3 regions of the Sporosarcina contaminans genome follow, and region 1 is predicted to be linked to each of the others. Evidence: riboswitches for the same ligand, from Rfam matches in the RefSeq annotation. Region 1 holds a riboswitch; each other region holds the start of a gene.
What was found. Region 1 has a riboswitch for cobalamin ahead of ACFQ38_RS07200 (ribonucleoside-diphosphate reductase subunit alpha). Riboswitches for the same ligand answer to the same signal wherever they lie in the genome.
Positions count from the first base shown of each region.

Region 2: linked by a shared signal. The riboswitch ahead of ACFQ38_RS05950 (ABC transporter substrate-binding protein) and the one ahead of ACFQ38_RS07200 (ribonucleoside-diphosphate reductase subunit alpha) in region 1 are both predicted to bind cobalamin.
Region 3: linked by a shared signal. The riboswitch ahead of ACFQ38_RS05365 (hypothetical protein) and the one ahead of ACFQ38_RS07200 (ribonucleoside-diphosphate reductase subunit alpha) in region 1 are both predicted to bind cobalamin.

Region 1 is NZ_JBHTLT010000035.1:537-10,303, forward strand. Features, by position in the region: gene ACFQ38_RS07190 (erythromycin esterase family protein) at 1-1,187, shown strand, start outside; gene ACFQ38_RS07195 (PH domain-containing protein) at 1,271-1,636, opposite strand; cobalamin riboswitch at 1,783-1,963, shown strand; gene ACFQ38_RS07200 (ribonucleoside-diphosphate reductase subunit alpha) at 2,140-4,362, shown strand; gene ACFQ38_RS07205 (flavodoxin) at 4,347-4,796, shown strand; gene ACFQ38_RS07210 (ribonucleotide-diphosphate reductase subunit beta) at 4,742-5,803, shown strand; gene ACFQ38_RS07215 (GNAT family N-acetyltransferase) at 6,070-6,894, shown strand; gene ACFQ38_RS07220 (hypothetical protein) at 6,961-7,362, shown strand; gene ACFQ38_RS07225 (S41 family peptidase) at 7,473-8,168, shown strand; gene ACFQ38_RS07230 (YfiT family bacillithiol transferase) at 8,322-8,831, shown strand; gene ACFQ38_RS07235 (ABC transporter permease) at 8,918-9,625, opposite strand; gene ACFQ38_RS07240 (ABC transporter ATP-binding protein) at 9,622-9,767, opposite strand, start outside.
Region 2 is NZ_JBHTLT010000028.1:9,597-19,363, reverse strand. Features, by position in the region: gene ACFQ38_RS05955 (FecCD family ABC transporter permease) at 1-856, opposite strand, end outside; gene ACFQ38_RS05950 (ABC transporter substrate-binding protein) at 819-1,817, opposite strand; cobalamin riboswitch at 1,965-2,166, opposite strand; gene ACFQ38_RS05945 (DUF2207 domain-containing protein) at 2,407-4,089, shown strand; gene ACFQ38_RS05940 (class I SAM-dependent methyltransferase) at 4,157-4,753, shown strand; gene ACFQ38_RS05935 (NUDIX hydrolase) at 4,757-5,200, opposite strand; gene ACFQ38_RS05930 (CHY zinc finger protein) at 5,214-5,537, opposite strand; gene ACFQ38_RS05925 (hypothetical protein) at 5,605-5,886, shown strand; gene ACFQ38_RS05920 (hypothetical protein) at 5,888-6,595, opposite strand; gene ACFQ38_RS05915 (acetyl-CoA hydrolase/transferase family protein) at 6,690-7,958, shown strand; gene ACFQ38_RS05910 (rhodanese-like domain-containing protein) at 8,054-8,404, shown strand; gene ACFQ38_RS05905 (ABC transporter permease) at 8,773-9,585, shown strand; gene ACFQ38_RS05900 (ABC transporter ATP-binding protein) at 9,590-9,767, shown strand, end outside.
Region 3 is NZ_JBHTLT010000027.1:639-10,405, reverse strand. Features, by position in the region: gene eutL (ethanolamine utilization microcompartment protein EutL) at 1-50, shown strand, start outside; gene ACFQ38_RS05400 (aldehyde dehydrogenase family protein) at 119-1,582, shown strand; gene ACFQ38_RS05395 (BMC domain-containing protein) at 1,604-1,888, shown strand; gene ACFQ38_RS05390 (phosphate propanoyltransferase) at 1,950-2,807, shown strand; gene ACFQ38_RS05385 (EutN/CcmL family microcompartment protein) at 2,823-3,125, shown strand; gene ACFQ38_RS05380 (BMC domain-containing protein) at 3,100-3,459, shown strand; gene mdh (malate dehydrogenase) at 3,481-4,422, shown strand; gene ACFQ38_RS05370 (methyl-accepting chemotaxis protein) at 5,040-7,142, shown strand; cobalamin riboswitch at 7,194-7,369, shown strand; gene ACFQ38_RS05365 (hypothetical protein) at 7,523-8,155, shown strand; gene argS (arginine--tRNA ligase) at 8,199-9,767, opposite strand, start outside.

The DNA of each region.
Region 1 (9,767 bases):
AGATAGTTTTGAACACAATTGGGGATGCCCGAATGGTCCTGCTCGGTGAAGCAACGCATGGAACTTCTGAGTTTTACAAAGTTCGCATGGCATTATCCAAACGGCTTATTCAGGAAAAAGGGTTCACTATTATTGCGGTAGAAGGAGATTGGCCGTCCGCCCAAGCGGTCAATCGCTATGTGAAAGGTTTTGATAAAGAAGGAAAATCCGCTCAGCAATTGCTGAAACAATCCTTCAATCGCTGGCCGACTTGGATGTGGGCGAATGAAGAAGTTGCGGTGCTTGTTGAGTGGTTGAAACGTGAAAATGAAGGAAAAGCTGCAGCAAATAAAACAGGATTTTACGGAATCGATATGTATAGCCTATATGAATCAATCGATGAATTGCTTCGATTTCTAAGAGAGAATCCACAGTTTCAAGCGGATTTGGAGTTGGCGAAAAAGGCGTTCTCCTGTTTTGAGCCGTATAACCGGATGCCAGAGCATTATGCGCTGTCGACTGCCCACTTCACGGATGAGTGCATAAGTGAAGTTTCCAGTTTGCTGACAACGATCCGTAGCCATGAGGATCTTTATTCGAATGAGCAGGAGAAGGACTTGAATATGACGATGAATGCATTAGTCGCGAAAAATGCAGAATCATATTATCGGGCGATGATGCAGGACGACGCCATCTCTTGGAATATACGCGATATGCATATGATGGAGGCGATCGACGAGATTTTGAACTACCATGGCGACGATGCAAAAATCATCATTTGGGAGCACAATACTCATCTCGGCGATGCTTCGGAAACTTCGATGGCCGACCATAAAATGATTAATGTCGGGCAGCTCATCCGCGAAAAGTATGGAAGGAAGGACACATTTGCCATCGGCTTCGGAACGTATGAAGGATGCGTCATTGCTGGCGAAGGCTGGGGGGAGCCTCATCAAAAAATGAACGTTCCACCCGCCAAATTCAACTCATGGGAAGGGCAGATGCATGCAGCGAATCCTAAGGATCAAGTTATCTTGTTTACAGAGGAAAACCGTCATTTATTCAATGAATGGATTGGCCATCGCGCTATCGGAGTTGTCTATAACCCGGAGTTTGAAGCGTATGGGAACTATGTATCGTCAAGGGTTGGCAGCCGTTACGACGGGTTTATGTTCATGGATAGGACGAATGCGTTGGAGCCTTTGTAAAAAGTATACAAACTGGATTCAGTGGAATCAAAGCTTTACGGAATCCAGTTTGAGTGTCCTTTTTTATTGGATTGTTGGTGATTTTATAAGATTGCATTTGCGATGATTTTATCTAATTTACGGATATCAACTTTTTTATTCAAATTTAATTTAAGCTTGCCTGCTTTTGTCCATAATTCAATTTCAGCATTCAAATCAATTTTTCCTGCATTTTCACTTGAATACATAATGATTGAGCTGAAAGGTATCGTATAGATTTCAACTTTTTTGCCCGTAAGTCCTTGTTTGTCCGCAATTATAAATCTTTTGTTCGTAACAACTGCAACATCACGAATTGTTTTGTATGCAACTTCGGCAACTTCACCTTCAATAAGTAATTCAGCGATGTCATCTGGAACGGGTACTTCTTCTGTGAATGTCCAAGCTGTAATAGCTGTTAAATCGGCCATTTGCAATTCTCCTTTTTTCTATTTATCATCACATATGAAAGATCAAAAGTATAGAAAAAGCTAAAAAACTTTCAAAATATCTTTTTACCTATTTACGATTAAACCACAACATGTTAGGGTAGTAGATGTACATAAGACACAATATATAGTATTGAACGATGGAATGGTACCGTTATCGGTTTAAAAAGGGAATCCGGAAATCCGGAGCTGTCCCCGCAACTGTAATCGCCGACGACCGTCTTGAAAACCACTGCAATCGTGATTGCGGGAAGGGAGACGGGAGAATGAAGCGTTAGCCAGGAGACCTGCCGTCCGTCGTCAAGCAACACTTTCTTCGGGGGTTGAGAGGTGGAAGCGAGCGGGTTTGCTGTTTTCATTTTTCATGAAAGTGTAAATGAGGGCTTCCCGAATTGTTTCCTACACAACATCTATGCGCGATGACGCTGCCGAAGAGGTGGCATCATCGCTTTTTTGCGTTTCATTTTAGGAGGGAGAATCAAAAGATGACCATTTTTACGAGAAAAACAGCAGTTGAAGAGAGACTGACAGCGCTACAGGAAGAGTTTGGGTACGATAAAATTGCATTATTAGAAAAGGCTAGCGAACGCTATAAAGAGCGTAATCCGGGACACAGTGACTCCGAGTGGACAAAAGCAATGATTTTGGAAGCACTTAGCAATATTGATGAAGTTTCTGGCTATTGGACATTCGTGGCAGCGAGGCTTTATTTGCGGGAAATGTATACACAAATAAAGCAGTTATGTGGACGCGAGCCTTATTCGGATTTTGTTGCACATGTTGAAGATCTTGTTGCAAAGGGTCTTTATGCGCCCGAACTTTTGGAGAAGTATACGCGCGAGGAGCTTTCTGCTATTGGGAAATTGATCGACCCGGAAAGGGACAAGCTATTTACATATATCGGTTTGAAAACTTTAATGGACCGCTATGCAGCAGTTGACTATAACAAGCGTCCTGTTGAATTGCCGCAGGAACGTTGGCTCGTCATTGCGATGACGCTAATGCAAAATGAAACGGACGACCGGAATGTCAAAATTGCGGAAGCTTATTGGGCGATGAGCAATTTATATATGACTGTTGCGACACCGACGCTTGCGAACGCGGGCAAGCCGCATGGCCAGTTGTCGAGCTGCTTCATCGACACGGTTGATGATTCATTGTTAGGTATTTATAACAGCAACACGGATGTTGCGAACTTATCCAAGTATGGTGGTGGCATCGGGGTTTATATGGGAAAAGTACGCTCTCGCGGAGCTGCGATTCGAGGTTTTAAAGGTGCATCGAGCGGTGTTTTACCTTGGATTAAACAATTGAACAATACGGCAGTGAGCGTTGACCAATTGGGGCAAAGACAAGGCGCAGTCGCGGTTTATTTGGATGTGTGGCATCGAGACATTTATACTTTTTTGGATTTGAAATTGAACAACGGAGATGAAAGATTGCGTGCGCATGACATCTTTACAGGCGTCTGCCTTCCTGATTTGTTTATGGAGAAGGTAAAAAGCAGGGGAGACTGGCATTTGTTTGATCCGCATGAAGTGCGCACAGTGATGGGCTATTCTCTTGAAGATTACTATGATGAAAAGCGAGGAAGCGGCTCATTCCGTGAGAAGTATGAGGAATGCGTCAATCATCCGGAATTAACAAAAGAAACCGTTCCCGCGATTGAAATCATGAAGCGTATTATGCGCAGCCAGCTTGAAACGGGTACGCCGTTCATGTTTTATCGCGATGAAGTGAACCGCATGAATCCGAATAAGCATGAAGGAATCGTCTATTCAAGTAACTTATGTTCAGAAATCCTTCAAAACATGAGCGCAACGACGTTTGAATCTGTGAAGCTTGAAGATGATGTCATCGTTACGAAATCGAAAGCGGGAGACTTTGTCGTATGCAATCTCTCCTCTATCAATCTTGGAAAAGCGGTTCCAGCAGGCGTTTTAGAAAGGCTGATTCCAATTCAAGTGCGGATGTTGGACAACGTCATCGAGCTGAATAAAATCCCGGTGCTTCAGGCACAACGGACAAACGGGAATTATCGCGGCATCGGCCTTGGAACATTCGGCTGGCATCACCTTTTGGCAATTTCCAATATCCGATGGGAATCGGAAGAGGCAGTACAATTGGCGGATCAGCTTTATGAAAAGATCGCATATTTGACAATCAAATCCTCAATGGAACTTTCAAAGGAAAAAGGGGCATATCCTTTATTCGAAGGATCCGACTGGCAAACGGGAACATACTTTGAGCGGAGGGGCTATGATTCGATGCAGTGGCGTGAACTGCGAGTCGATGTCGCAACAAACGGTATGCGCAACGGCTACGTAATGGCGGTTGCCCCGAATAGTTCAACATCGGTCATTGCTGGCTCGACTGCTTCGATCGATCCGATTTTCAAGCCGTTCTATCATGAAGAAAAGAAAGATTATAGACTTCCTGTCATTGCCCCGGATTTAGATCATAATACGTACGATGTCTATCGCAGATCCGCGTATGTAGTCGATCAACGCTGGTCCATCAAGCAAAATGCAGCAAGGCAGCGACATATTGATCAGTCGATTTCATTTAATATTTATGTTCCGAATAATATCCGGGCTTCTGTGTTGCTTGACCTCCATTTACAAGCATGGGAATCAAACATGAAAACTTCTTATTACATGCGGTCGACCGCTTCGGATATAGAGGAGTGTGAATGGTGCCATTCTTAATCGCTTATGCATCTTGGAGCGGCAATACAGAGGAAGTGGCGGAAATCATTGAGGAGAAGCTGTTACAAGGGGGAATAGATGTAGTAGTACATCGCATCGGTACGGTCCCTGTCCCGGATGTTCGGCAGTTTGATGCAATGATCATCGGCAGCTTTACTTGGGACCGGGGAGCGACGCCTGACGAAGTGAAAGATTTCGTCGCAGACGTTGGCTACAAACCGGAGCATGTATATGTCTTCGGAACTGGCGATACACAATTTGGCGGAGATGATCTCTTTTGTAATGCGGCAGTCAAATTGGCGTGGTTTTATCATTCTGCCATTGCACCGCTCAAAATCGAGCAAAGTCCGCGCGGTTCACAGGAGCAAACAGTCATTGAATGGTCGAAAGGAGTAGTGCAACATTGGAAACACTTACACGCGTTAAAGTGCTGAATCCAGCACATCCAAACAAATCAACGGCAATTTTCGGAGGAAAGGCAAGCGGCATTTTAAACTGGAATGACTTGGCGCATCCGCATTTCTATACACTGCGCCAGCGCATCCGTGCACTTTTCTGGACGGCAAATGAAGTGGATATGACACAAGATGTTAAGCAATTCCCGAATTTATCGAAAGGCGAACAAGAAGCGTTTCTGAAAATCATTGGTTTGCTTGCAACGTTGGACGGTCCGCAAACCGTTATTGCGATGAAAATTGCAGACTTTGCAACGGATCCATCCGTCAAATCGATTATGGCGACAATCGCCGACCAGGAGAGCGAGCATAACCATAGTTATGCATACGTCTTATCGTCGGTCACGACGTTGGACAAGCAGACAGCTTCTTTTGAAATGGGACGTACCGATGAAGTGCTTATGAAACGGAATGAGCGGATTGTGGATATTTACAACGAATTTGCAGAAAATCCAACGATTGAAACAGTGCTGAAGGCAATGATCTACACAACATTGTTGGAAGGACTCTTTTTCTACAGCGGATTCGCTTTCTTTTATAATTTGGCACGCCATCAGAAAATGGTTGGAACGTCTACGATGATTTCTTATATTAACCGTGACGAGCTCCAGCATGGCAAGGCAATTAGTGACATTTTCCGTGCCGCACTATCTGAAAATCCGGAGTACAACACCGAACAGTTCACAGAGTGGATTTACGATCAATTCCGTCATTCTGTCGATCAGGAGATCATCTGGAGCCGCTATGTATTGAAAGACATCGAAGGCATCGATCTCGATGAAATGGCGGGTTACGTGAAATACCGCGCCAACAAAATGCTTCGCATGTTGGGATTAAGCGAAATCTACCCGGAATTCACGGACAATCCGATGAAATGGATCCGCGCCTACGTCGATAATTTTGATGACACGAAAACGGATTTCTTTGAACAGACGTCAAGACAATACGTGAAGACGAGCGATTTGAATGGGTTTGATGATTTGTAAGGCGTTCCGTTTTCAGTGCGAGAAAAGTAAGAACTCATAAAATAAATAGCATTGGGATACAATTCGGAATGAATTTGTATCCTTTTTGCGTTGCCATTCATTCAATTGACATAGAACTCTATTGTCACAATACTTTATAGACAGTTAAGTAAAATTGAACAATTCAGTGTATAATTATTTTAGTGTCTCATATATAGTTATACGAGCTACAGGGTTGGTAGAAATAGCATTGGCAAATAAGAAATAAAAGAGGAGGGAGACGTACTATGATCATAGAATTGGATAAAGCCGAATATCGCAAATGCAGAAAAATATTACACGAACAAGGGCAATTAGAAGCGTTAGCAGTTGTTGAAAATATAAATCCGGGCCGTATTTTTGTGGATGATGGCAACAATCCTGCATCAGGACTGATATGGTTAGGGAATAATGATGGATTCATATTTTTTGGAAGTGAACAAAACGAGAGTTTCACTAGCGAAATAAATGGATTTATTGACAATACAATTAGACCGGAAGCTAAAAAAGTCCAATTGAAATGGTTTGAAGCAATGGGTAATCATGAAAAATGGGGTCCTGTCATAGAGGCAATATTTGAGCATCGTAAGTTGGGAAGTTGGAATCAAAAGGTTTATACACTACACCTGGAAGATTATCGAGAACAATCCGTACCCATTACAGAGTTCGGATATGAAGTGTTGCAGATCGAGGAAGAGCTTTTTACTGATGAATCCATAAAAAATATTGACTTTTTGCAATCAAAAATAGTAGAGTTTTGGCCCTCAGTTGAAGCTTTCTTTAGAAGTGGAAAAGGGTACTGTATCATTCATCAAAATGAAGTCGTAAGTGTTTGTTTTTCAGGTTTTGTCGCTGGCAATGTTCATGGCATTCATATTGAAACCGTAAAGGCTCATCAAGGGAAAAAACTAGCCCAAAGGATCGCCCATCGTTTCGTCAAAGATTGTCTGGAGAACAAGATCATTCCCTATTGGGATTGCATGGAAATGAACAAACCTTCTGTTGCTGTCGCAGAAAGCTTAGGGTTTAAAAATGTGTTTAACTATGTTGGATATGAGTTTCCATTGGAGTGATTGTTCATTTACAGTTTTATTGTGCTATAAATAAAACTATGTATAAGGCTTTGATGGTGATAATGATTGAAAAAATTATTAATATTAATGTTATTTCTGTTACTGGTTGGTTGTTCCAATCAAAGTAATCATTTGAATGTGAAGGAATTGAAAGAGGATCTAAATTATCTGAATGAAAAACTTAATGAAATTCATCCGGATATAGAGAAAATTGAATATGTCTCAAAAAAAGTAGATGAATATAGAAGTTCACTAACAGAAGAAGTATCCGAAAATTATTTTAAGGTGAAGATAATGGAGATACTCGCAATACTTGGGGATTCCCATACGGGTGTGTTAATAGATGAGAAAACGACTAAATTACCGATTCAACTTTTGAATTTGGATTCGGAAATTATTATTATCAGTAGTAGCAGTCAAGTGGCAAAAAAAGGGATAAGGTCCTTCAAATATCAGGGAAAAATATAAACGTAGTAATAAATGAGCTAAGAAAATATATATCTTATGATAATGAAGCTTGGTTTCAGCACCAGATTAATTTTCTGACCCTGGATTTTTTGCTGGAGTCGCTGGGCCTTTTGGAACAAAACAAAATCATTTTAACAGTAGAAAGAGATGGTGAAATAATAGAATATGAAATAGGCTTTGATAAAATTGAGAAAGACAAAGAGGGACCTCCCTATAACTGGGAAATAAAAATGCAAAACAGTATTAAAATAGGATATTTTAAACTAGTTGATTCAATATATAATCAACATTATGAATCGACAATTGATCAATTTTTTGACTCCGTGGATAAAAACAATATAGAAAGTATTTTAATTGATTTAAGGTTTAATAGCGGTGGGGATTCAAGAGTTATAAATTCTTTTTTGAAACACTTAAATGTTGATTCCTACAGACTTTACAACGATTCATCTGTAAGGCAACATAACGGTGATTATTCAAAAGATATTTATATTCTTACGGATTCGGGAACTTTTAGTTCTGGTGCAATGTTTGCAACTATTATGAAAGATAATGGTTTGGGTAAAATTATAGGGGGACCAGTGGGTCAAAACCCTACACATTTTGGCGATCCATTACTGATTGAATTGCCGAATTCAAATATAAAGATTGCAATCTCCCAAACAAAATTTATAAGACCAGCCACTAAGGATGAAAAGAATACTTTACTAATTGATATGCCTATATCGAAAACAGCAGAAGAGCTTTTAAATGAAGAGGATCGGCAATTGGAAAGGGCACTTGATTCAATTGTTAATCAGAACTAAATCACTTATGTTGAATCGAAATGTTTTTTATAGATACTGCTTCTATTTTGAACAGTAAAGGAAGGGCATCTTGGTTACGTTTGGAAATGGTGAAAATTAATGAATAGGAAGAAGAGGGAATGACCTATTTAATTATGAAAAGGGGGATTTAAAATGGATGTGCAATTTCCGATTGGGAAATTACAAGTTCCTGAAAAAGTAAATTTCGAAGATGTTCAAAAATGGTTAAAGGAAATCGAAACCTATACGGACCGATTGCGAGACACTGTTGACTCATTAAACGATGAGGAATTAAGCAAAACTTATCGTGATGGCAGCTGGACAGTTCGTCAACTTGTTCATCATATTGCGGATTCCCAGTTAAATATGTATCAACGTTTGAAGTTGGCTTTAACTGATGAAAATCCCGTAGTGCCCGCCTTTGATCAAGACAAATGGGCTGTCCAGCCGGATACCAACTTGCCTGTAGAAAGTTCGATTAAAATGTTGGAAGGAATCAACGAGCGCGTCGTATCTTTAGGTCATCACTTAACCGAGAATCAATTGGAGCGGATTTTCACTCATCAAGAAAACGGTGAAATCGCAGTTGCAACAAAAATTGCAAAGCTTTGTTGGCACGAAGAGCATCATTTGGCCCATATAAAAATCGCATTATCCAAATGACATCATATGTATCTAATAGGCAGCAAAACCGCTCGGAATAGGAGCGGTTTTGTTTGTTATATAGCATTTCAATAATCCCTCTTCACTTAATCTACCATTCTCCTCCGATAAATAGCGATCGTCAAAACTGCAAATACAACAACCCAGGCAAGAATAACAACCAGATTCGATAAGACATCACCGAATCCTGCACCTGTTTCCACAGCGGTGGCAATTTCGATTAGCTGAGCGTTCGGCATATAGTTAGCCGCCTTTAATACAGGATATTTGTCGGCAAATACAGCGATGAATGAACCGAATGTGAATATGCCGATGACGGGCAATACATAGACGGATGCTTCCATTACTGATTTTGCGAAAAGGCCAACTAATGTGCCTAAAGCAATGTAGAAAAGAGCGGAAATGATGAACGATAGAGTAATAACAAAAATGTTTTGCGGATAGTAATCGCTAAGGAATGCGCTGACTACGATAACGACCATCGTTAGAATGAATGATAGCAAACTTTTGCCGCTCAATATTTCAGCAGTGTTGGCAGGTGATAGCATAAGGCCACGCAACGTATTCTTTTCCTTTTCTTCAGCAATTAAGCAGCTTTGCACAAATGCGCCGACCATTGCAAACGTCATGTTGAAAATCATATAGTACGCGTCAAGCGATTCGACACCTATCCTGCCGTAAAAGGCAGCTAATAAAGGCGGCATGAAAATGACGACTGATACAGCCATATTCCGTGAAAAGTCCTTATAATCCTTTATTAAAATTGCGCTCATCCGCTTCCATGAAAATGTCATATTAGTTCCCTCCCAGTCACTTTTACAAAAATATCCCCTAAAGTCGGCTCATTCGAATGAATCGTTGCTACTTCATTTCGTTTCATATGCTCAAACAAAACTTGGGCTCCTTCAACACCTGTCGGAATAACAAGCTTTTCAT
Region 2 (9,767 bases), on a different contig from region 1:
GGGGGACAACTAATCCGACGAAACCGATCGATCCAGAAACGGCGACTGCCGATCCGGTAAGGAGAGATGCACCAATCAAAATGAGTATTTTACCCCGCTTCACATTGACCCCGATATGATCTGCAGCTTCTTCGCCAAGAGCTAAAGCGTTCAGTTCCCGATAATGGGCTAGTAGGATGATTGCTCCAATCACAAGGAAGGGGATGATCAGCTGCACATGGCTCCAACCACGCATGGCTACGCTTCCGTATAGCCAATAAATGATTTGCGCCATCGCATCTCGATCTCCTAATGCAATCATTAACGAAGTAAGTGCTCCTACGAAAGCGCCGACAATAATCCCGGCAAGGATGATCGTTTCGATCGCCAAGCTTCGACTGCTTAACCTAACTAGGCCGAAGACGATAAATAATGTGAAAAATCCGCTTAGAATAGCGACGATTGGCAATGTATAGCTGCCGAGCCCCCAAATTGTATATTGAAAAAATAGAACTGTTACGGCACCTAAGGCAGAACCTGATGAGACACCGATCGTGTAGGGGTCGGCTAAAGGATTTCTGAGAAGTCCTTGGAATGCGGCACCGGCAAGCGAAAGGGAAGCACCGACAAGGAAGGCCAATAATACGCGGGGAACACGGATGTTCCAAATAATTAGCTCCTCGTTTCTCGGAACCTCTGTCAGCCAACCAAGCCCAAATGTTTTATCTGTCACGACATGAAGAATAGTCGATATCGGAAACTTTACACTGCTGACGAATATGCCAAGAAGGGTTGCACAAAGTACAACCCCGATACTTGCGATATAAAGATAGGTAATTTTATTCCCCAAAAACTTCCGGATAAATAAGTTTCGCAAGCTGCTCGACTCCTTCAATTAGGCGTGGACCTGGACGTGTAACCGTATCACTATCAACGTCAAACACTTGTCCATTTTTTACAGCATTGACTTCCTGCCATCCATCACGGGCCAATACGCCATCTGCAGGATTCTCTACATAGTAGCCATATGTTGTAATGATGACGTCCGGATTAAGGGCCACAATTTCTTCTTCGGTCAATTTCACCCAACCCTCATGTGCTTCCGCGGCGTTTACAGCATGAATGGTTTGAAGCATTTCATGCATGAATGTATTCGTTCCAGTCGTAAAGATATCCGGTTCGGGTGAAACTTCAACCCAAACTTTTTTTGGATTTGTAATCTCTTTTGCTTTTTCTTCAATTGCAGCACGGCGATCTTTCATATCTTGAATAATTTCATCTGCTTTGTCTTCCGTGCCTGTAGCAGTTGCAAGCATTTTCATCGTGTTGTAGGCATCGTCGAATGAAGTGGCGCTGCCTGTAACGACAACTTTAATGCCCGCATCTTCATATTGTTTCAGGATGTTTTCATGGTTATCAAAATGATATTTTGTAGCAAACACGACATCCGGCAAAAGTGTCATGATTAACTCGGCATCCATATCTTGTCCGCCGACTTTCTGTACTTCCAGCGCTTCTTGAGGGTAGTTGCAGTAATCGGATACGCCGATGAGACGATCCCCTACACCAAGGGCGTATAAAATTTCTGTGTTGCTCGTCTGGATCGAGATGAGCGTTTCAGGTTCTTCCTCGATGGTCACTTCACGTCCAGCATCATCGGTAAATGTGACAGGGAAAAGTGCCTCATCTTTATTTGTCTCTTGAGTTTTATCCGTTTCAGTTAATTGACCTTCTTGGCCCGATTGCTTCGCAGGGTTTGCCGATTCTGATCCGCATCCAGCCAAAATGGCCATGGATAAGACAAAGATTAGGCTGAATAGTCCCCAACGTTTCATCATGTTTTGCAAAATTATAGTCCTCCTTTTGTTGGTGAACGTCAAAAAAGCGCTTTTCCTCGGGGGAAAGCGCATGAAAATAAGAACGGCTGTCATCAAATCCAAAAGGACGGCAAAACCGATATTTCAAGCATTCCTATATCCCGAGGAAGCCGATAATCGAAATAGGCAGGTCTCCTGACTTACGGTTCAACGGATGGTCCCTCCTTCCCACGCTATTAGCGCAGTGGATAAATGGGACGTTCCTCGACGATTACAGTGACGGGTTCGTGTTGGATTCTCACCAACTTCCCTCTTAGTCTCAAACAGTTTTATAGCAACGGTTTGAAAAACCTATTTCTACTATTCTTTTTTAACGTTTTAGCTCATGCCAAGTATATAGAAGTGAGAATGGTTTGTAAACTTTATATTGATATAGTATTAATGCGAATAATGTGTTTCTTCTTTAAACGCATCATGAAAACGTAATAAACCGATTTGGAGAAAGGCGGCCGAATAAGGTTTACTTATATACGATAGGATGGGCATTCTTCAAATATGAAACTTTCACTTTGCTTATTCCGTAAAATAAAAGTAAGAAGAGGTGAATGCAATGAGATGGAGTAATTTTATTTCGATATTGGCTTTCATAGTTCTTTTAGTAATTCCGGTTACAGCAAATGCTGTTGAATTCGAAATTTCCGATGTTCAAATTGATGTCTACCTAAAAGAAAATGGACATGTGGATGTCGTTGAAAAGCATACGTATGATTTTGATGGAAAATTTAATGGGATTTCCCGTGAGATTAGCCCGAAAAAAGGATCTTCCATTGATCGTTTTGAAGCCTATGAAAACGGTAAATTATTGAAGGTTGAAAAAAAGGGGCAGCTTTATAAAGTTTATCGATCAGGGAAAAATGAAACTGTACGCTTTGAGCTGCATTATCAAATTGGAAATGGTGTAGAGAAGTATGAAGATGGAGCGCAATTTTATTGGCCATTTTTTGATAAAAGAAATGAAACGGATTACGGTAAACTGAAAATATCTGTGCATCCACCCGCGAAAGCAATGGATGTAGATTATCTTGGGTATGACGCTGCTTATGGAAAGGGCGTCCTTGAAGCAGATGGAGTTGTCGTTTTTGACTTCGGTAAAGTTCCGGACAGTACGAACGGCGATATCCGAGTCATTTATGAGCCTTCTCTATTTTCAAGTATAAATGCAGAAAAGGGAACAATCCGTGATGCGTTGAAGGCGGATAAGGAGAAAATTGAAGAAGATCGGACTGCGTTTCTAACGGCGCAGAAAAGTATGGGGAAAGTCGGTAGCTACTCAATAATAGCTTTTGTTGCCTTTTTATTCGGACTGCTTGTGTACATGGTTATGAAGAGGAAAGATAATCGAGAAATGGTGCACTCGTTAATGGAGGACGGTTTCATTCCGAAAGAAACGTTATCAATGCCGGCGACGATTTATTATACTCACCCTTCTGGGCTTGGACCTGAGGTGATGTCTGCTTCGTTATTGGATTTAATTAGAAAAGGCTATGTGAAACAAGTAACAGACGAGTCTTTTGGACTTCTACATACATCTGGTGTCAATAATCATGAAGCAGCACTAATCGATTTATTGTTTAACGAAGTTGGAGATGGTGAACAATTTACGCTTGAGGATTTGAAGACGTATACGAAAAACGAAGAAAATCATGAATCGTATAGTAATACACTTCATACTTGGAAAACTGCAATTTTACAGGAAGTGAAAGATGCTCAACTATATGAAGAGAAAATTGGGTTACGCTGGTCAGCGGGTTTATTAAGCATTGCGCTTATTCCGGTCATTGTGCAGTTGGGACGCTATGAAGTATATCTCTCTATGGCCATTTTGATTGGACTAGCGCTCGTTGGGCTGTGTATTGCATTCTTTTACAAACCTCGAAATTTGAAAGGTTTACAAATAAAGGAAGAATGGAAACGATTTAGAAAACACTTTGAGCAAGTGAGCGCGGAAGAGTGGGAGAGGTTGCCTGTCGACGATAAATACCGAGCATATATTTATGGAATCGGTGTGAAAGATGGTAAGTTAGAAAAGCTATACAACGAATTTGAACGAGCCGAACAGCGTTCAGATCGTAAAAATGATCATTATTATGCTGCCTATAATCCTATGTTCATGACGCAAACATTTGCAACAGCCAATAACGATGCCTCTCCTTCTTCAAGTGGAAGTTCCACTTCGATTTCATCTGGAGGTGGTGGCGTCGGAGGCGGCGGTGGAGGATCTGGTGCGTTTTAACTTAATCTATAAGAGCGGTGCCGGGCATATGAAGTCCGGTCTATTCCGCTAGGTAGGAGAGTGCAAAATGGAAAGTAACGTTTTTGAACAAATGGCAAAAAAATACGATACAGAAGAAAGAATCGAGTTGTCTAAAGTGATCATCAAGGAAGTAAGATCGGAGCTGAGCGATCGTGCATCAAAATCTTTAATAGACTATGGGAGCGGCACTGGCCTAATTGGGCTTGAAGTTGCGGATTTGGTTGATTCTGTTTTATTGGTTGATTCATCAGAGCAAATGCTAGAGGTTGCGGATGCTAAAATATCCAATAAAGGAATTACGAATGCGAAAGTGCTTTCTTCCGATTTTACAAAAGGGAATCCTGGGCTGAAGGCGGACATCGTTTTACTATCATTAGTTCTTCTTCATATACCGGAGACGAAGAAAATTTTACATGAACTATTCGAAGTATTGAACGATGGGGGCAAGCTAATCATTATTGATTTTGATAAAAACGATAAAATAAGCCACCCGAAAGTCCATAACGGCTTTTTGCATGATGAATTGGAGAAAGTGTTGGCTGAAGTTGGCTTTACTTCAATTGATATTAAAACATTCCATCATGGGAAAAATATTTTTATGAAGAAGGATGCATCGATGTTCATATGCACCTGTATGAAGTGATTCTTAACTCTTATAAAATATGCCTTTTAACAAATTGACAATGCCATTAGGATAAATGCTCTTTTGGCCTGAAAATAGATCTTCCTTATATATCCACTTTGCAGTCGTTACTTTAGTTTGTTCTTTTACTGCAAAGGTTGCATTCTCATAAAGTTTTTTATCTACAAGCTCCACTAAATAGATTTGAGTAATTTCATGTCCAATAATGCCCTCTATTGTAAATATATTTTCGAGACATGCTATATATCGAATAATACGGATTTCGGCACCTATTTCTTCGCGGAATTCTCTTATTAATGTCTCGTCGGACGTCTCGCCAAACTCAATCGTCCCACCGATCGGACGATAATAATAACCATTTCCTTGTGAGTGTTTCCCTATTTTCTCCTCTAAAAGGATATCGTCTTCTTTAATGATGATTCCTAAAGCGGTAGCTCGAGGATGCATGTAGTGACACCTCCTAATTTTCAAAATAAAGCTCCCAATGCAGCCCGCATCCCGGATTGAATTCCGCATGACATGAAGGGCATTTGTACTGGGAGTTTTTATATTCTTCAATCGTCATTTCATGCTTGCATATACCGCACAAGACAGCTTTTTCATTAAACTGATCCTTTGGCCATACTTTATGAGTACCGCAACCAGATTCTTCATGGCATGAATAGCATGGAAAATACATTTTGCAGCAATGAAACTTTATTGCAATAATATCTACCTTTGAGTTGTAATGTTTACATCTAGTTTCTTCGTCTATAATGCTTCCCATCACTTGAAATTCTCTCATTTTCTCCCTCATACTTTCGTGTAATTTATACAAAAACGCACATCCTATTTGAAAAAGGACTGATGTTATGATTACTGAATTTCCCGTTGTCCATACAAATATTTGGGACGCATTTTGGGCTGTTCCTGTTGTATTGATAATTGTGCTATTGGCGAAATGGGTGTTTAAAGTGCCTTCAAGTTGGTTGTCTACCGTTGCGACCGTTACAGCTTTGTTGTTATCTGTTTTTGTAAGTCATCCTCATAATTTAGCGGCAGGAATTTTTATGGGATTCTTTTATGGCGGTGCGGCGATCGGCATTATTTATTCTGTAAAGCAAAGTTATTTGGCGTATCGCACAACGGAATAAATTACTTTAGCGGGCAAAATCCGCATTGCATTAACCCCGGTACGTCTTTTGACAGGCAGCATGTCGTCCGGACTGTCGTGTTCAGCAGTTCGGATGGTTCTTTGCCTTTCAAGTAGGCTGCGAAACGGGAACGGGGGGCGATGCTTTCCCAAGTTCGATCGTCCTTCAGAATTTGAAGGTCTAATTGAGCTTCCTCTGACGTCCCCGGATTGTTAAATAAAACATGATATTGCCAAAGTAAAAAGCCGAAAATATTCTCCCATAATGTTATCGGGGAAACAGCAGCAGTTTTACGGATTTGACGAATAACGCTGTCCGCCATACTTAAAATGCCGCGGATAACAGCAGTCCGATCCTCTTCATCGACAGACTTCCAATCCCCCGTTTCGATAAACGTACTGACGGTGCGATTGCCGTACTCTTCCAATGCACCAAATTTCATCCGTTCCGCAGGTCCATCCCATATTTCATCATACATCGTAAGGTTTGTTAGCTGCATCGCAATCATCATGCCAAACCGCCGCATGAAAAACGATGCCGCAACTGTCAAATTTGGGCTTGAGCTGACAGCTTGAACGAGAAGAAGACAATCCCTATTTTTCTCGTCATATAAAAGCTCTTCAAGTGAAAATAAGGGACGTTGCGGGTTTTTCAAATAGATACTATAATTATTCAATTGCTGAATTTGATCATTCGTTAATTTTGTCATATTTTTATTATACGTATGTTCACACTTTTCAACAAGTTGAGCGAGCGCTCAGTCTATAATATACTGAATAAAAAGAAATAGGGAAGTGTGACGAATGACGAAGCTTTTGCACCCACTTCAATTCATCGATTTGCTTGATAAAGGCTCGGATATTATTATTCCACTTTCAAATGGGGAACCTCATGGGATATTGGATTTGCTTGAAGCCCATTATGAGAAGTTGGATAACGTTAAAGTGCACCAAATGTTGACGCTGCATGAACGTGATTATATAAATGGAAAAATGAAAGGGCATCTCTCTCATATTTCATATTTTCTGAGCGGGGCAACGAGGAAAGCTTATTGGGAAGGTCATGTTGAATTAATTCCTAATCGATTTCAGGAAATGTATCAATTGCTAAGGAAGACGGTGAAGAAGCCGATTGTGATGGCTGTTGCATCGCCAATGGACGAGCATGGTTATTTTTCACTTGGTACACAGGCTGATTATGCGGCTGAATTTATCGGGAAGGTTCCTTTCGTATTGGAAGTGAATAGATATATGCCGCGAACTTTCGGAAAAAATCAAATTCATATTAGTCAAATTGCTGGATTTATTGAAAATGACTTGCCGTTGACGGAAGAAAAATCGCCAGTCATTACGGAAAAGGATTTGAAAATTGCTGAATATGTCTCGGAAGATATCCAAGATGGAGATACGTTGCAAATCGGCATCGGCGCAATACCAAATGCAGTTATGAGGCAGCTGAAAAATCGGCGTCATCTTGGGGTGCATACGGAAATGCTGACAGACAGCATTGTTGACCTTGTTGAAGCTGGCGCAGTAGATGGCATGCGAAAGGGAACACATCAAGGCAAGATCGTCACCACTTTCGCTTTCGGCACTCAGAGGCTTTATGATTTCATTCATAATAATCCATCTGTAGAGTTCCTCCCTGTAAGTGTCGTCAATGACCCTTATGAAGTTGCAAAAGAAAAGAATATGGTTTCCATCAATGCTACGACGGAAGTTGATTTGTACGGGCAATGTGCATCAGAGACGGTTGCGGGCAAATATTTTTCCTCAACCGGTGGACAAGCGGATTTTGCGCGCGGCGTGAGGCTTGCGGAGAATGGTAAAGGGTATATATGCATGCATTCAACAGTGAAGGGCGATGCGATTTCACGTATTAAGTTGAATTTGTCCATAGGTTCTGTCGTCACTACTTCGAAAAATGACGTCGACAATGTTGTAACGGAGTACGGTATTGCTCGGCTTCACGGAAAATCGGTGTCTGAGCGGGCAAAAGCTTTAATTGGCATAGCACATCCAAAATTTAGAGAAGAACTGAAGCATGAAGCGAAGGAATTTGGTTTGATCTAAAGGGAGCGGAGATCGCTCTCTTTTTTTGTAGGCAAAAACATTGTTCGTTTATACCCTGCATGGTATATTTACAGAGGATTAAAGGGGGGATTTTTATGAAATGGATTATCATATTACTCATCATTGCATTTATCGCCTACCGAATGATGCCAGCAAAAGGTGTAAAAACAATAACTGTAGCTGAATTAAAGAAGCGCCTCTCAGACAAAAATAGTCAATTTATAGATGTCAGAACATCTGCAGAATACAAGGGCGGTCATATAAAAGAGTTTAGCAATATTCCACTGAATGCCCTAAATGCCCACTTATCAAAGTTGGATAAAAGCAAAGAAACCTTCGTCATCTGCCAAAGCGGCATGCGAAGCGCACAAGCCGCCAAGACTTTAAAGAAAGCCGGATTTGAACGAGTGATCAATGTAAGAGGCGGCATGAGTGCATGGCGTTAAAAGTATAGATGTTGTTGCTATGCCCTAATTGGCTTTATACAGTCATTAGGGTGTTTTTTATTTTGGGGAAGGAAGACTGTAATTATGCTATGTTATGTTGCGCCCCGTCTATGTTGTGATACAGAGCTTTTACATTGTGTTGCACATCTACCCTTGTGTTGCGTAGCGTCTACATTGTGATATTTTACCCACGTGCATTGCATCTACCTCACATTTCACCTTCAAAGTGGTATAGCACCCCAAATTATTCTGGAAACCACGCCGCACATTTTTCAACAAAATCCGGGGGAAAAACATGATGATCGATACGTTTGCCCAACCATACCTTTAGGCGGATACATACTATTTAGATGAAGAGGTGGTGGCCGTTGAAAAAAGACTATGTGACTGATCCATTTGAGATCGAGCAGAGAGAGTGGAAGCAAAAGCAGAAGAAGGAACGCTATAAGCAGTTACTGACGATTATTTCTCCGATCTTTCTGTTGATGGTTTGGGAAGTGCTGTCGCGTACTGGAATCTTTGATATTCGTTTTTTTCCGCCGCCCACTGCAATTATCGGTACATTTTTCGATATGATTGCGAGCGGTGCGATGGCAAATCATATTGGGGTGTCCCTTTATAGAATTTTTGTCGGGTTTTTAGCAGGTGTCATACCTGGTGTGATCATCGGTTTGCTGATGGGGCTTTATTCACCGATACGGCATTTCGTTCAGCCGATTGTCATGGCGCTTATGCCGATTCCGACGCTTGCGTTGTTGCCAATTATCATCATTTTATTCGGTATTGGCGATCTGTCGAAGGTAGTGACGATTGCAGGAAGCGTATTTTTCCCAGTTGCCATTAATACGGCTGCGGGTGTGTTGAATATCGACCGAATCTATTTGGACGTAGCGAATAATTATGGAGCGGGGAAGATGCAATTTTTCTTTAAGATTGCATTGCCCGGTGCACTTCCGGTCATGTTGGAAGGCATTCAAATGGGTCAGGCGATTGCACTGCTGACGATTGTTGCTGCAGAAATGATGGGAGCGACTTCAGGCATCGGATATTTGATATGGACTTCGTACAAGGCATTTTTGCTGAAAGAGATGTTTGTCGGGTTGATTCTCATATCGTTTTTCGGCTATCTCTTCTCCTTGTTGCTGCGTGGATTACAAAAAAAATTGCTGCCTTGGAGGTGAGTGGATGAAGAAAGGTGCGAAAATTGACATTCAACATTTGACGAAGGCTTTCTACAAAAAGCAGGATAGTGTGACAGCGCTTGACGATATTTCATTGACGATCGAAGACGGAGAATTTGTCTGCCTCGTTGGTCCGAGTGGTTGCGGGAAAACGACGTTGCTTCGAATTTTGGCAGGTTTGG
Region 3 (9,767 bases), on a different contig from region 1:
CTTTTAGGGAAGCTGTTATGAACATGGCCAGGAACCCGATCAGTTACTGACCAGAGCGAAGGAAGGAGTGATCGATTTGGTACAAGCAATCGATGCTGATTTATTGGCACTGCAAGAAATGCGCACAGCAGTAAAAACTGCAAAAGAAGCTCAGCAGAAATTCATGAGTTATTCTCAAGAACAAGTGGATAAAATCGTTAAAGCCGTCGCAGACGCAGCATTTAAGGAATCCGCTCGACTTGGTGAATTAGCTGTAGCGGAAACAGGAATGGGTGTTGCAGCCCATAAGAAAATTAAAAACGAAGTCGGTTCAAGAGATGTTTATGAAAGCATTAAAGACTTGAAAACTGTCGGTGTCATTAGTGAAGACAAAATTAATAAAGTGGTAGAAATTGCTGCACCATTCGGTGTCGTGGCAGCGATTATCCCAACAACAAACCCGACGTCTACTGCTTTTTTCAAAACGTTGATTTCATTGAAAACAAGAAATGCAATTGTTGTCAGCCCGCATCCATACGCGGTGAACTGCACGCATGAAGCATTGAAAGTTTGTGATGCAGCAGCAGTTGCGGCAGGAGCTCCGGAAGGTCTAATTCAATGTTTGACAATGTCCTCTATGGAAGCTACGCAGCAATTGATGAAGCATAAAGATATTAACTTAATTTTGGCGACAGGCGGAGGCGCTTTAGTAAAAGCGGCATACAGCTCAGGAAAACCTGCTTATGGGGTTGGACCTGGAAATGTCCCGGTTTACATTGAACGCTCTGCTAAGATCGACAAAGCTGTGGAAGATATCGTCAACAGTAAGTCCTTTGACTACGGAACAATTTGTGCAACTGAACAAGCGATGGTTGTTGACAAACATGTCTTGGACTTAGTAAAACGCGAGTTGAAGAAAAATGGTGCGTATATACTGTCTGACGAAGAAAAAGCAATTATGGAAAAAGTTGTTTCCCCAGCTCCAGGAAAAGTGAATCCGAAAATTGTTGGCCGAAGCCCGCAAACGATAGCGAAAATGGCTGGCATCTCCATTCCAGAAAATACACGCATTATCGTCGGGATGGAAACGAAAATCGGTAAAGACGTGCCATTCTCTCTTGAGAAGCTATCACCGGTCTTCGCTCTTTACGTAGCGGAAGACTTGGCGCATGCGAAGGAGCTTTGCCACGGTTTATTGGAAAACGGAGGAAAAGGGCATTCCTTGTCCATTCATACAGAAACGGACTCGATTGCACGTGAATTCGCACTTGAAATGCCGGTTTCAAGAATTTTAGTCAATACGATGTCTTCTGTCGGTGCAGTTGGCGGAACGACAGGCCTTATGCCGTCGCTTACATTGGGCTGCGGTTCGTTCGGTGGCAATATTGTTTCGGACAACGTTACAGCAAGACATCTAATGAACACGAAACGCATGGCGTATGGCATTAAAGATGTCCAGTTGCCAAGACATACAGAAACTTCTGCATCTGTAGAAGATCAAGTCGTTTCTCATGTAATGGGCCAAGTGGATACAAAAGATTCAATCGACCCTGAAATGGTCAAAAACTTAGTGAGTGAGATTGTTAAACAATTATCTAAATAAACCTATTAGGAGGAAACAAACATGAATAGAGAAGGTACAGCATTAGGAATGGTAGAAACGAAAGGTCTTATCGGTTCGATCGAAGCAGCAGACGCAATGGTGAAAGCAGCAAGCGTTAACTTAGTCGGAAAAGTGCATGTCGGTGGCGGTATCGTAACTGTATTAGTTCGCGGTGATGTAGGCGCAGTTAAAGCAGCGACAGATGCAGGTGCAGCAGCTGCACAACGTGTTGGGGAATTGCTATCAGTACACGTAATCCCAAGACCGCATAACGAATTAGAAATGATCTTGCCTAAAGAAAACTGATTAATAGAATCGGATACGATAATGCCGTCAATGATCGGCGGCTATTGAAAGGCGGATGAATATGGATCAGCAGTTGATTGAAAGAATCGTTGGAGAAGTGATGGACCAGCTTCAAAAGCAAGAGCCAAAACTGTCGAACAATGAAATTCCAATTGCTGTTTCCGCTCGCCATGTGCATTTAAAACCGGAGCATATTGAAGTTCTGTTTGGAAAAGGATATGAGCTGACGAAACGATCCGATTTGTCTCAACCGGGTCAATTCGCTGCAAATGAAACAGTTGTCATTGCGGGTCCAAGGGGAAGCATCGAAAAAGTGCGGATCCTTGGCCCTGCCCGTTCATTGTCCCAAGTGGAAGTGAGCTGGACTGATGCTATGAAATTAGGCGTCAAGCCACCGCTTCGCGAATCCGGGAATATTGCGAGATCTGCAGGCATTACGTTGATCGGGCCGAAAGGCAGCCTTTATTTGGATGAAGGGCTAATTGTCGCCCAATCCCATATTCATATGGAACCGAAAGACGCAGACCGGTTAGGCGTGCGGGACGGCGATTTTGTTACGATAGATGTCGAAGGGATTCGTCCAATCTCGTTTAATCAAGTGAAAATTCGAGTCTCTGAGCGCTATCGACTGGAAATGCATATAGATACGGACGAAGCAAATGCAGGGTTTATTACGCAAGGAACAATCGGCAAGCTAAGAAAGCCGGGTGTTGAGCGTTCAAATGACGTAGTTGCTACGCATAATGAAGTTCAGGTGCCACCAGAGAAAAAAGCGTTTTATTTCAAAAAGAAATTGCTTTCAAATGAAGACATTCGTGCCATTCAAGAAGATGAAATCGTTGTCGATAAAGGAACGATTGTGACGGCACTTGCAAAAGATACAGCAAGAGAGATCGGAAAAGTGATTTCCATTAAGTAAAAGGTGTGATGACGCATGCGAATGGGAAGAGTGATTGGTAATGTTTGGGCTACGCGTAAAGAAGATGGCTTGCAAGGATTGAAGTTATTAATCGTTCAGCCTTTGGATGCTTTCGGAAAGCCGAACCAGACGCAGTTTGTCGCGGCAGACCGGATTGGTGCGGGCATAGGTGATGATGTCCTTGTTACGAGCGGAGGCTCTTCGCGTTACATTATGAAAGATAATCCGATTCCTATTGATGCGGTCATCATAGGAATCATTGATTCGACTGAAGTGGAAAGGGGCGATTACGATGAGTCAAGCGATCGGGATGATTGAGACGAAAGGTTTGATCGGCTCCATTGAAGCGGCAGATGCGATGATTAAGGCATCCAATGTTTCATTGGTCAGCCAAGAGAAAGTTGATGGCGGCATTGTGACAGTTATCGTGCAAGGCGATGTTGGTGCTGTTCAAGCGGCAGTAGATGCAGGCAAGGATGCTGCGGCAAGAGTCGGCGAATTGTTGGGCGCTCATGTTATTCCAAGACCGGATGAGTCCGTCTATGGAATGGTGAAGCCTAATGAGAAGGTTGAACAGCAATCTGCCGAGAAGCAAGAAAAATTGGCGGAACCTGAGAAAGCTTCAAAACCGAAAACAACGAAGAAATCATAATCGCGGAAAGGATGAGTGGATATGGCTTTTCGCAGACATAAAATTGCTGTTGTCGGGGCAGGATACACTGGTGCGACAGTTGCATTGATGCTTGCGCAAAAAGAGTTGGGCGATGTCGTGTTAGTAGATATTCCTGATTTGGTCAACCCTACAAAGGGGAAGGCTCTGGATCTTCTTCAAACTGGCCCCGTACAAAACTTTGATGCGAAAATCATTGGTACTTCCAACTATGAAGATATTCAAGACGCAGATATGGTGATTGTGACAGCTGGAATTGCAAGAAAGCCAGGTATGAGCAGGGATGACTTAGTAGCGACAAACGCGAAAATCATGCGTGCTGTATCTGAGCAAATTAAGCGTTATGCTCCAGATAGCACGGTACTTATTTTAAGTAATCCGGTAGACGCGATGACATACGTTTGCTATAAAACAACCGGCTTCCCTAAAAATCGTGTAATTGGCCAATCTGGCGTACTGGATACAGCTCGTTTTAATACATTCGTGGCGGAAGAATTGAATATCTCTGTTGAAGACATTTCTGGGTTCGTTTTAGGCGGTCATGGAGACGATATGGTGCCGCTTGTCCGCTATTCATATGCGGGAGGCATTCCGCTTGAAAAGATTATTCCTGCGGATCGTTTGCAGGCAATTGTCGATCGGACGAGAAAAGGCGGGGGAGAAATCGTTTCCCTATTGGGCAACGGCAGTGCGTATTACGCCCCTGCAGCTTCGCTTGTTGAAATGGCTGAAGCAATCATTAAAGACAAGAAGCGCATTTTGCCATCCATTGCTTATTTGGAAGGTGAATATGGCTATCACGATATTTATTTAGGCGTGCCTACCATTTTAGGCGGCAATGGCATTGAAAGCGTGATTGAATTGCCATTATTGGAAGAAGAGAAAAAGGCGCTTGATAAGTCAGCGCAATCTGTACAGTTAGTGATCGATATTTGTAATCGATAATATTTGAAAAGCATCCCTTGAAAGGTGAATGGGATGCTTTTTTGCATGTCGAAAAAATTGAGAGGACTTAAATACTATAAATAGCATTATCTTAGGTATTTAGCTATGTTTTCGGTTATGAAAATGGTATAATTCTCAGTAGATTAATAGTTTTTTATTGTTGATTTTTTATGAAGAAATGAGGATAAGGAAAGGTGATAATTGAAGCAATTTATCTCGCTGTTTTTAGGTACATATGCCGTAGGATGACGGTAATTTTTCTTAACTAACAGTCACGCGCCTTTGAGTTAAGAAGTATCTGATTTTGCATTGCTTTCCGCGCGTGTCAGAAGTAGTTATGCGCAATTTTTACGTAGTATGCGTTTCTATGATGCATTATGCGTTTTTAAGCAGTTTTCTGCGCTCATAATTCCCTTTATGAATTTGTGGAAGTGAGTAGAGTTGAAGCGCACATATCATTGAGACGATCGACGTATAAAAGCTCTGATGTGTAAAATAGGGCATTTCGATAAGAGCATGCTGCTCGTACGTCGTGTAAAAGTCGGATTTAGATCCATTCATTTCTATGTTGCATTGATTTTGTGATGATTAGAATTGTTTTGTAGGAGGATACTGAATTGAAGAAACAGAGAAGTATTGCTTGGAAATTGTCGGGGCTGATTATCGGTCTATTTTTGATCCTTTTTATCGCCTATACATTTACGACAAGCTCTATTATTCATAAGGAGAGCTCAAATGACGCTGAAGAATTTGCAATTGAAAATACTAATTTTTATGCGAAAGAAATAAGTAATAGATTTAGTCAAACGAATCAAATTTTGAATACTACGAAGCGTATTTTTGAAACACTGCAAGCCGATGGAAAATTGACAACTGAAGAAGTTTTAGATGTCATAGAAAACAATCTCGCATCGAATGAAGATGCAATGGGTGTGGCAGCGATTTTGGAAAAGGGTTCCATTCCAATTGACGATGATGCCGATAAAGGGTTATTTGATGATGAAGACCGTTTCATTCCTTACTTATACAAAGATGGCGATGGAATTACAATAGAAGCAGTAAGAGGATATGAGACGGAAGGAGACGGTGACTGGTATCAAGTGCCTAAAAGCTCAAAACGAGCTGTGCTGACTGAGCCGTATTCGTATGATGCAGGCGGTCAGACGATATCGATGACGACGATTTCAGTACCGTTAATTGATAAGAATGGTCAGTTTTTCGGTGTATTGACGACAGATTTGTCGGTTGAATTCTTAACTGACTTAGTCTCATCCATTGCACCGGAAGGCGGTTACGCTACTATCTTGACGGATAATGGTGAAATAACAGCGAATAGTTTAACAGAGGATTTGAATGGCACGGATTTGCGTAGTCTATTGGACTGGGATGCAATGAAATCGAAGCTTGACGAAGGGCAAGTAGGTTCGTTATATGCCGAATCGGATAACTTGGACGAAATGGCGTTTAATGTTCTTGCACCGATCATGTTAGAAGGAATCGATGAAACGTGGACAGTGCAAACATCTATTAAAAAGTCGAAAATAATGGAAACCTTTAATTATGTCCTTCTCATGACAGTGATTTTTGGTATTGTAATGGTAATTTTAATGGCGGCTGTAACGGCTTGGTATATTTTCAAACAGATGAGACCACTCTCAATGCTGCAAACATCGATTGAACAAGCGGCTGCAGGGGATATGACACATTATGTCGATGAAAGCAAGGTAGGCAATGATGAAATCGGTGCTGTCACACTTGCGTATAATAATATGCTGCGCCAAACGAACGAGGCGATTCATGCAGTTCGTGAGTCATCGATCGAATTGAATGATTCCACGACAAGGGTACATCAAGCGTTTGAAGAAGTTGTCGCTTCCAGTGAAGAGGTTTCATTGGCGACGAACGAAATCGCACAAGGTGCTTCGAAGCAGTCTGAGGATACGGAAGAGACTGGGCGTAGAATGGCCGATTTAGCTGAGCAGATCAATGCATTATCCACTCTTTCAGAAAATATGAAAGAGCTTTCGAATCAAACGGTTGCTTCAACTGAAACGGGTATGTCTGAAGTAGAGAATTTGCGTGAACATAATAGTTCGATGAATGAAATGAATGAAAAAGTTCGTCAGCAAATGGATGCATTGGCATCGAAAATTAGTTCAATCGATCAAGTCATTGCTTCCATCCACGATATTACTGCACAGACGAATTTGTTGGCGCTGAATGCAAGCATTGAAGCGGCGCGTGCCGGTGAGCATGGGAAAGGGTTTGCGGTTGTTGCCGAGGAAGTTCGCAAATTGGCGGAGCAGTCGAGAATAGAAACTGAAGTGATTCAAAAAACTGTACAGGAAATTTTAGAAGAATCTCAACAAACTGTACAAGTCGTTGCTTCTAACTTAGCATTGATGGAAGGTCAAAACGAATCGGTCTCAAGCACGGAAGCTTCCTTTGCACGCAATGCTGAATTGACGGAGCGAATGAGTGAAGCAATTGCAGAGTTTTCGTCAGAGCTTGCTGAAATGCTATCACATCGCGATCAAGCACTTCTTTCGATTCAAAGTGTGTCTGCAGTATCTGAAGAGACTGCGGCTTCCGCAGAGCAAGTGAGCGCATCTTCCGCAACACAGCAAAGCGAGCTTGAACGTGTTGCAGAATCTACAAATCGAATGAAACAAATCGCAGGTGAATTGCGCGAAATCGTAGGTCGTTTCCAACTATCTTAAGTTATAGGATTGCATTGCGGTCAATTGATGGTAAAATGAAGTAAAAGAATACGAATATGAACGATAGAGCGGTACCGAAATCGGTTTAATAGGGAATCCGGAAATCCGGAGCTGTCCCCGCAACTGTAATCGCCGACTTCCCCCTAAATGCCACTGTCAAAAGACGGGAAGGCAGGGAGGAAGGATGAAGCGAAAGCCAGGAGACCTGCCGTCTATCGTTGAAGCGACACTTTCTTCGGGGGTTGAGAGGGGGGAGCGAACGGATTTTTCGGCATGGCATTTTTTCGGCCGATTCCGTTTAGTTTCCTACGAACAATATGAGCGATCTGCTCCACCCGATTGGTGGAACAGATCGCTTTTTAGTGGGAGGAGACAATGTGATGAGACTGCACACCGCGGAAGAATTCAGTTCAATGCTCTATATGGAGTATGTTGGAGAGGCTCCATTGCAAAAGGCGATGATGGCAATGAATAGTAATTTCAGTCGGCTTTATATAGACATTTTCCATCTTGATGTTTTCGCCTTTCTATCGAATGAGTTGCCGTTGAAAGGGGTCTGCATTCCTGACTTGTTTATGCGGCAAGTGGAAGCGGATGGATCATTTTTTATATTTGATTTAAGACAGATTAAGGAGGTTATGGGGTTTTCGTTACCAGATGTTTATGATGAAAAAGAAATCGGTGCATTTCACGAGAAGTATGATGCCTGCGTACAGCACCCTATAATCCGAAAAGTTGAAGTATCTGCCGTCAGCCTTATGAAACATCTTTTGCAATGCCAAATAGCTTCAGGTGGGCCAGCATTCTTTTATCGGGACAGCGCGAATCGATTATGTGGAAATCAATGCAAGGAGACTTTGCGTTTTCCGGAGCAGCATTGGTTGAATGGAAGTTTCAAACAACGAATATTGCCACGCCGAATATCGCTGCGAGAGGAAGACTTGCTGCGTGATCATTTGAATGCTTGGAGATTAGGCATTCAAATGACAAAATGCAGCTGGGAAAGAACTTAATACGCCACCGTGGGTAAAATCAAGTTCTATTCCCTATAATGAATTACATCTCTTTTGGTGCTTTCATCCCTAAAAGGCGTAATGATTCCTGTAGGACAGTAGCAACGCTTTGAACAAGTGCGATTCTATAATTTTTTAACGGCAAGTCGGAAAGGATATGGACGTTTCCGTAAAATGAATTGAATGATTGTGAAAGGTCAATTGCATATTTAGCTACGATGGAAGGATCCAAATCTTCTGCTGCCCGTTTCACGACAGACGGAAAAGCATATAGTAGCTTGAAAATCGCCCATTCATAGTCATTCACTTGTTCAACTGTAAACGGTCCGGTAATACCAGCCTTGCGCAAAATGGAATTTGCCCTTGCATGCGTATATTGAATGTAAGGTCCGGTTTCTCCTTCGGTTTGAAGCATGCTGCTTAAGTTGAATTCGATGTCATGCTTGCGATGCTGTTTCAAATCGCTAAAAATAATTGCGCCGACGCCAACTGCTTGTGCAACTTCGTTTTTATTGAACAGTGTAGGATTTTTTTCAGCAATTGTATGCTCAGCAAGCGAAATTGCTTCCGACAGAACTTCTTCTAACAGAACGATCTTTCCTTTCCGGGTAGACATCTTTTTTCCGTCCTTCAATATGAAGCCGAATGAGACATGGTGAATCGTATTTGCCCAGTCATAGCCCATCTTTTGCAACACTTGCTTTAATTGGGTGAAATGAAGGCTTTGTTCATTTCCTACTACGTAAATCGCTTTCGTGAAATCATACACTTTTTTCCGTTCCAATGCAGCGGCTAAATCGCGAGTTGCATAGAGAGTAGCGCCATCTGATTTTTTGATTAAACTTGGCGGCATCCCTTCCGACAGCTCCACGACTAATGCTCCATCGGACTCTACTAACAATCCTTTAGCGGATAGCTCTTCAACGACAGGCTCCATTTTGTCGTTGTAATAAGCTTCTCCGTTAGTTGAGTCGAAAGAAACTCCGAGCAAATCATATATGCGTTGAAATTCCTTTAATGATTCCGTTTTAAACCATTCCCAAAGCGAAAGTGCATCTTCGTCTCCTTCTTCAAGTGCTTTGAACGCAGCTCTTCCTTCATCATTGAGGGTAGGATCTTCTTCCGCTTCTTCATGGAAACGGATGTAAAGCTGCAATAGTGTCTTAATAGGCGCTTGGCGGACTTCGACTTCATTTCCCCATTTGCGGTAGGCAGTGAGCAGTTTTCCGAACTGAGTTCCCCAGTCGCCGATATGATTGATTTTAATCGGACGATAGCCGATCTTTTCGAGCAGCAAAGCAATGGAGTTGCCAATAACAGTCGATCGGAGATGCCCCATGGAAAAAGGCTTTGCAATGTTAGGAGAAGACATATCGATCGGTACATTGGCACCGTTGCCTTCATTCAAAGAACCATAGGAAGCTTTCTGCTCTCCAATCGTGTCCAGCAAGTTTTGGGCGATGGATGAACGATTGAGAAATAAATTCACGTAGCCGTTTACAGCTTCTGCTCTTTGAATAGCAGGATGGTTGATCGCATTAGCGATCTGTTCGGCAATCAATTTTGGAGGAGTACGCAGCTCCTTTGCGAATGGAAATGTTGGCAAAGCAAA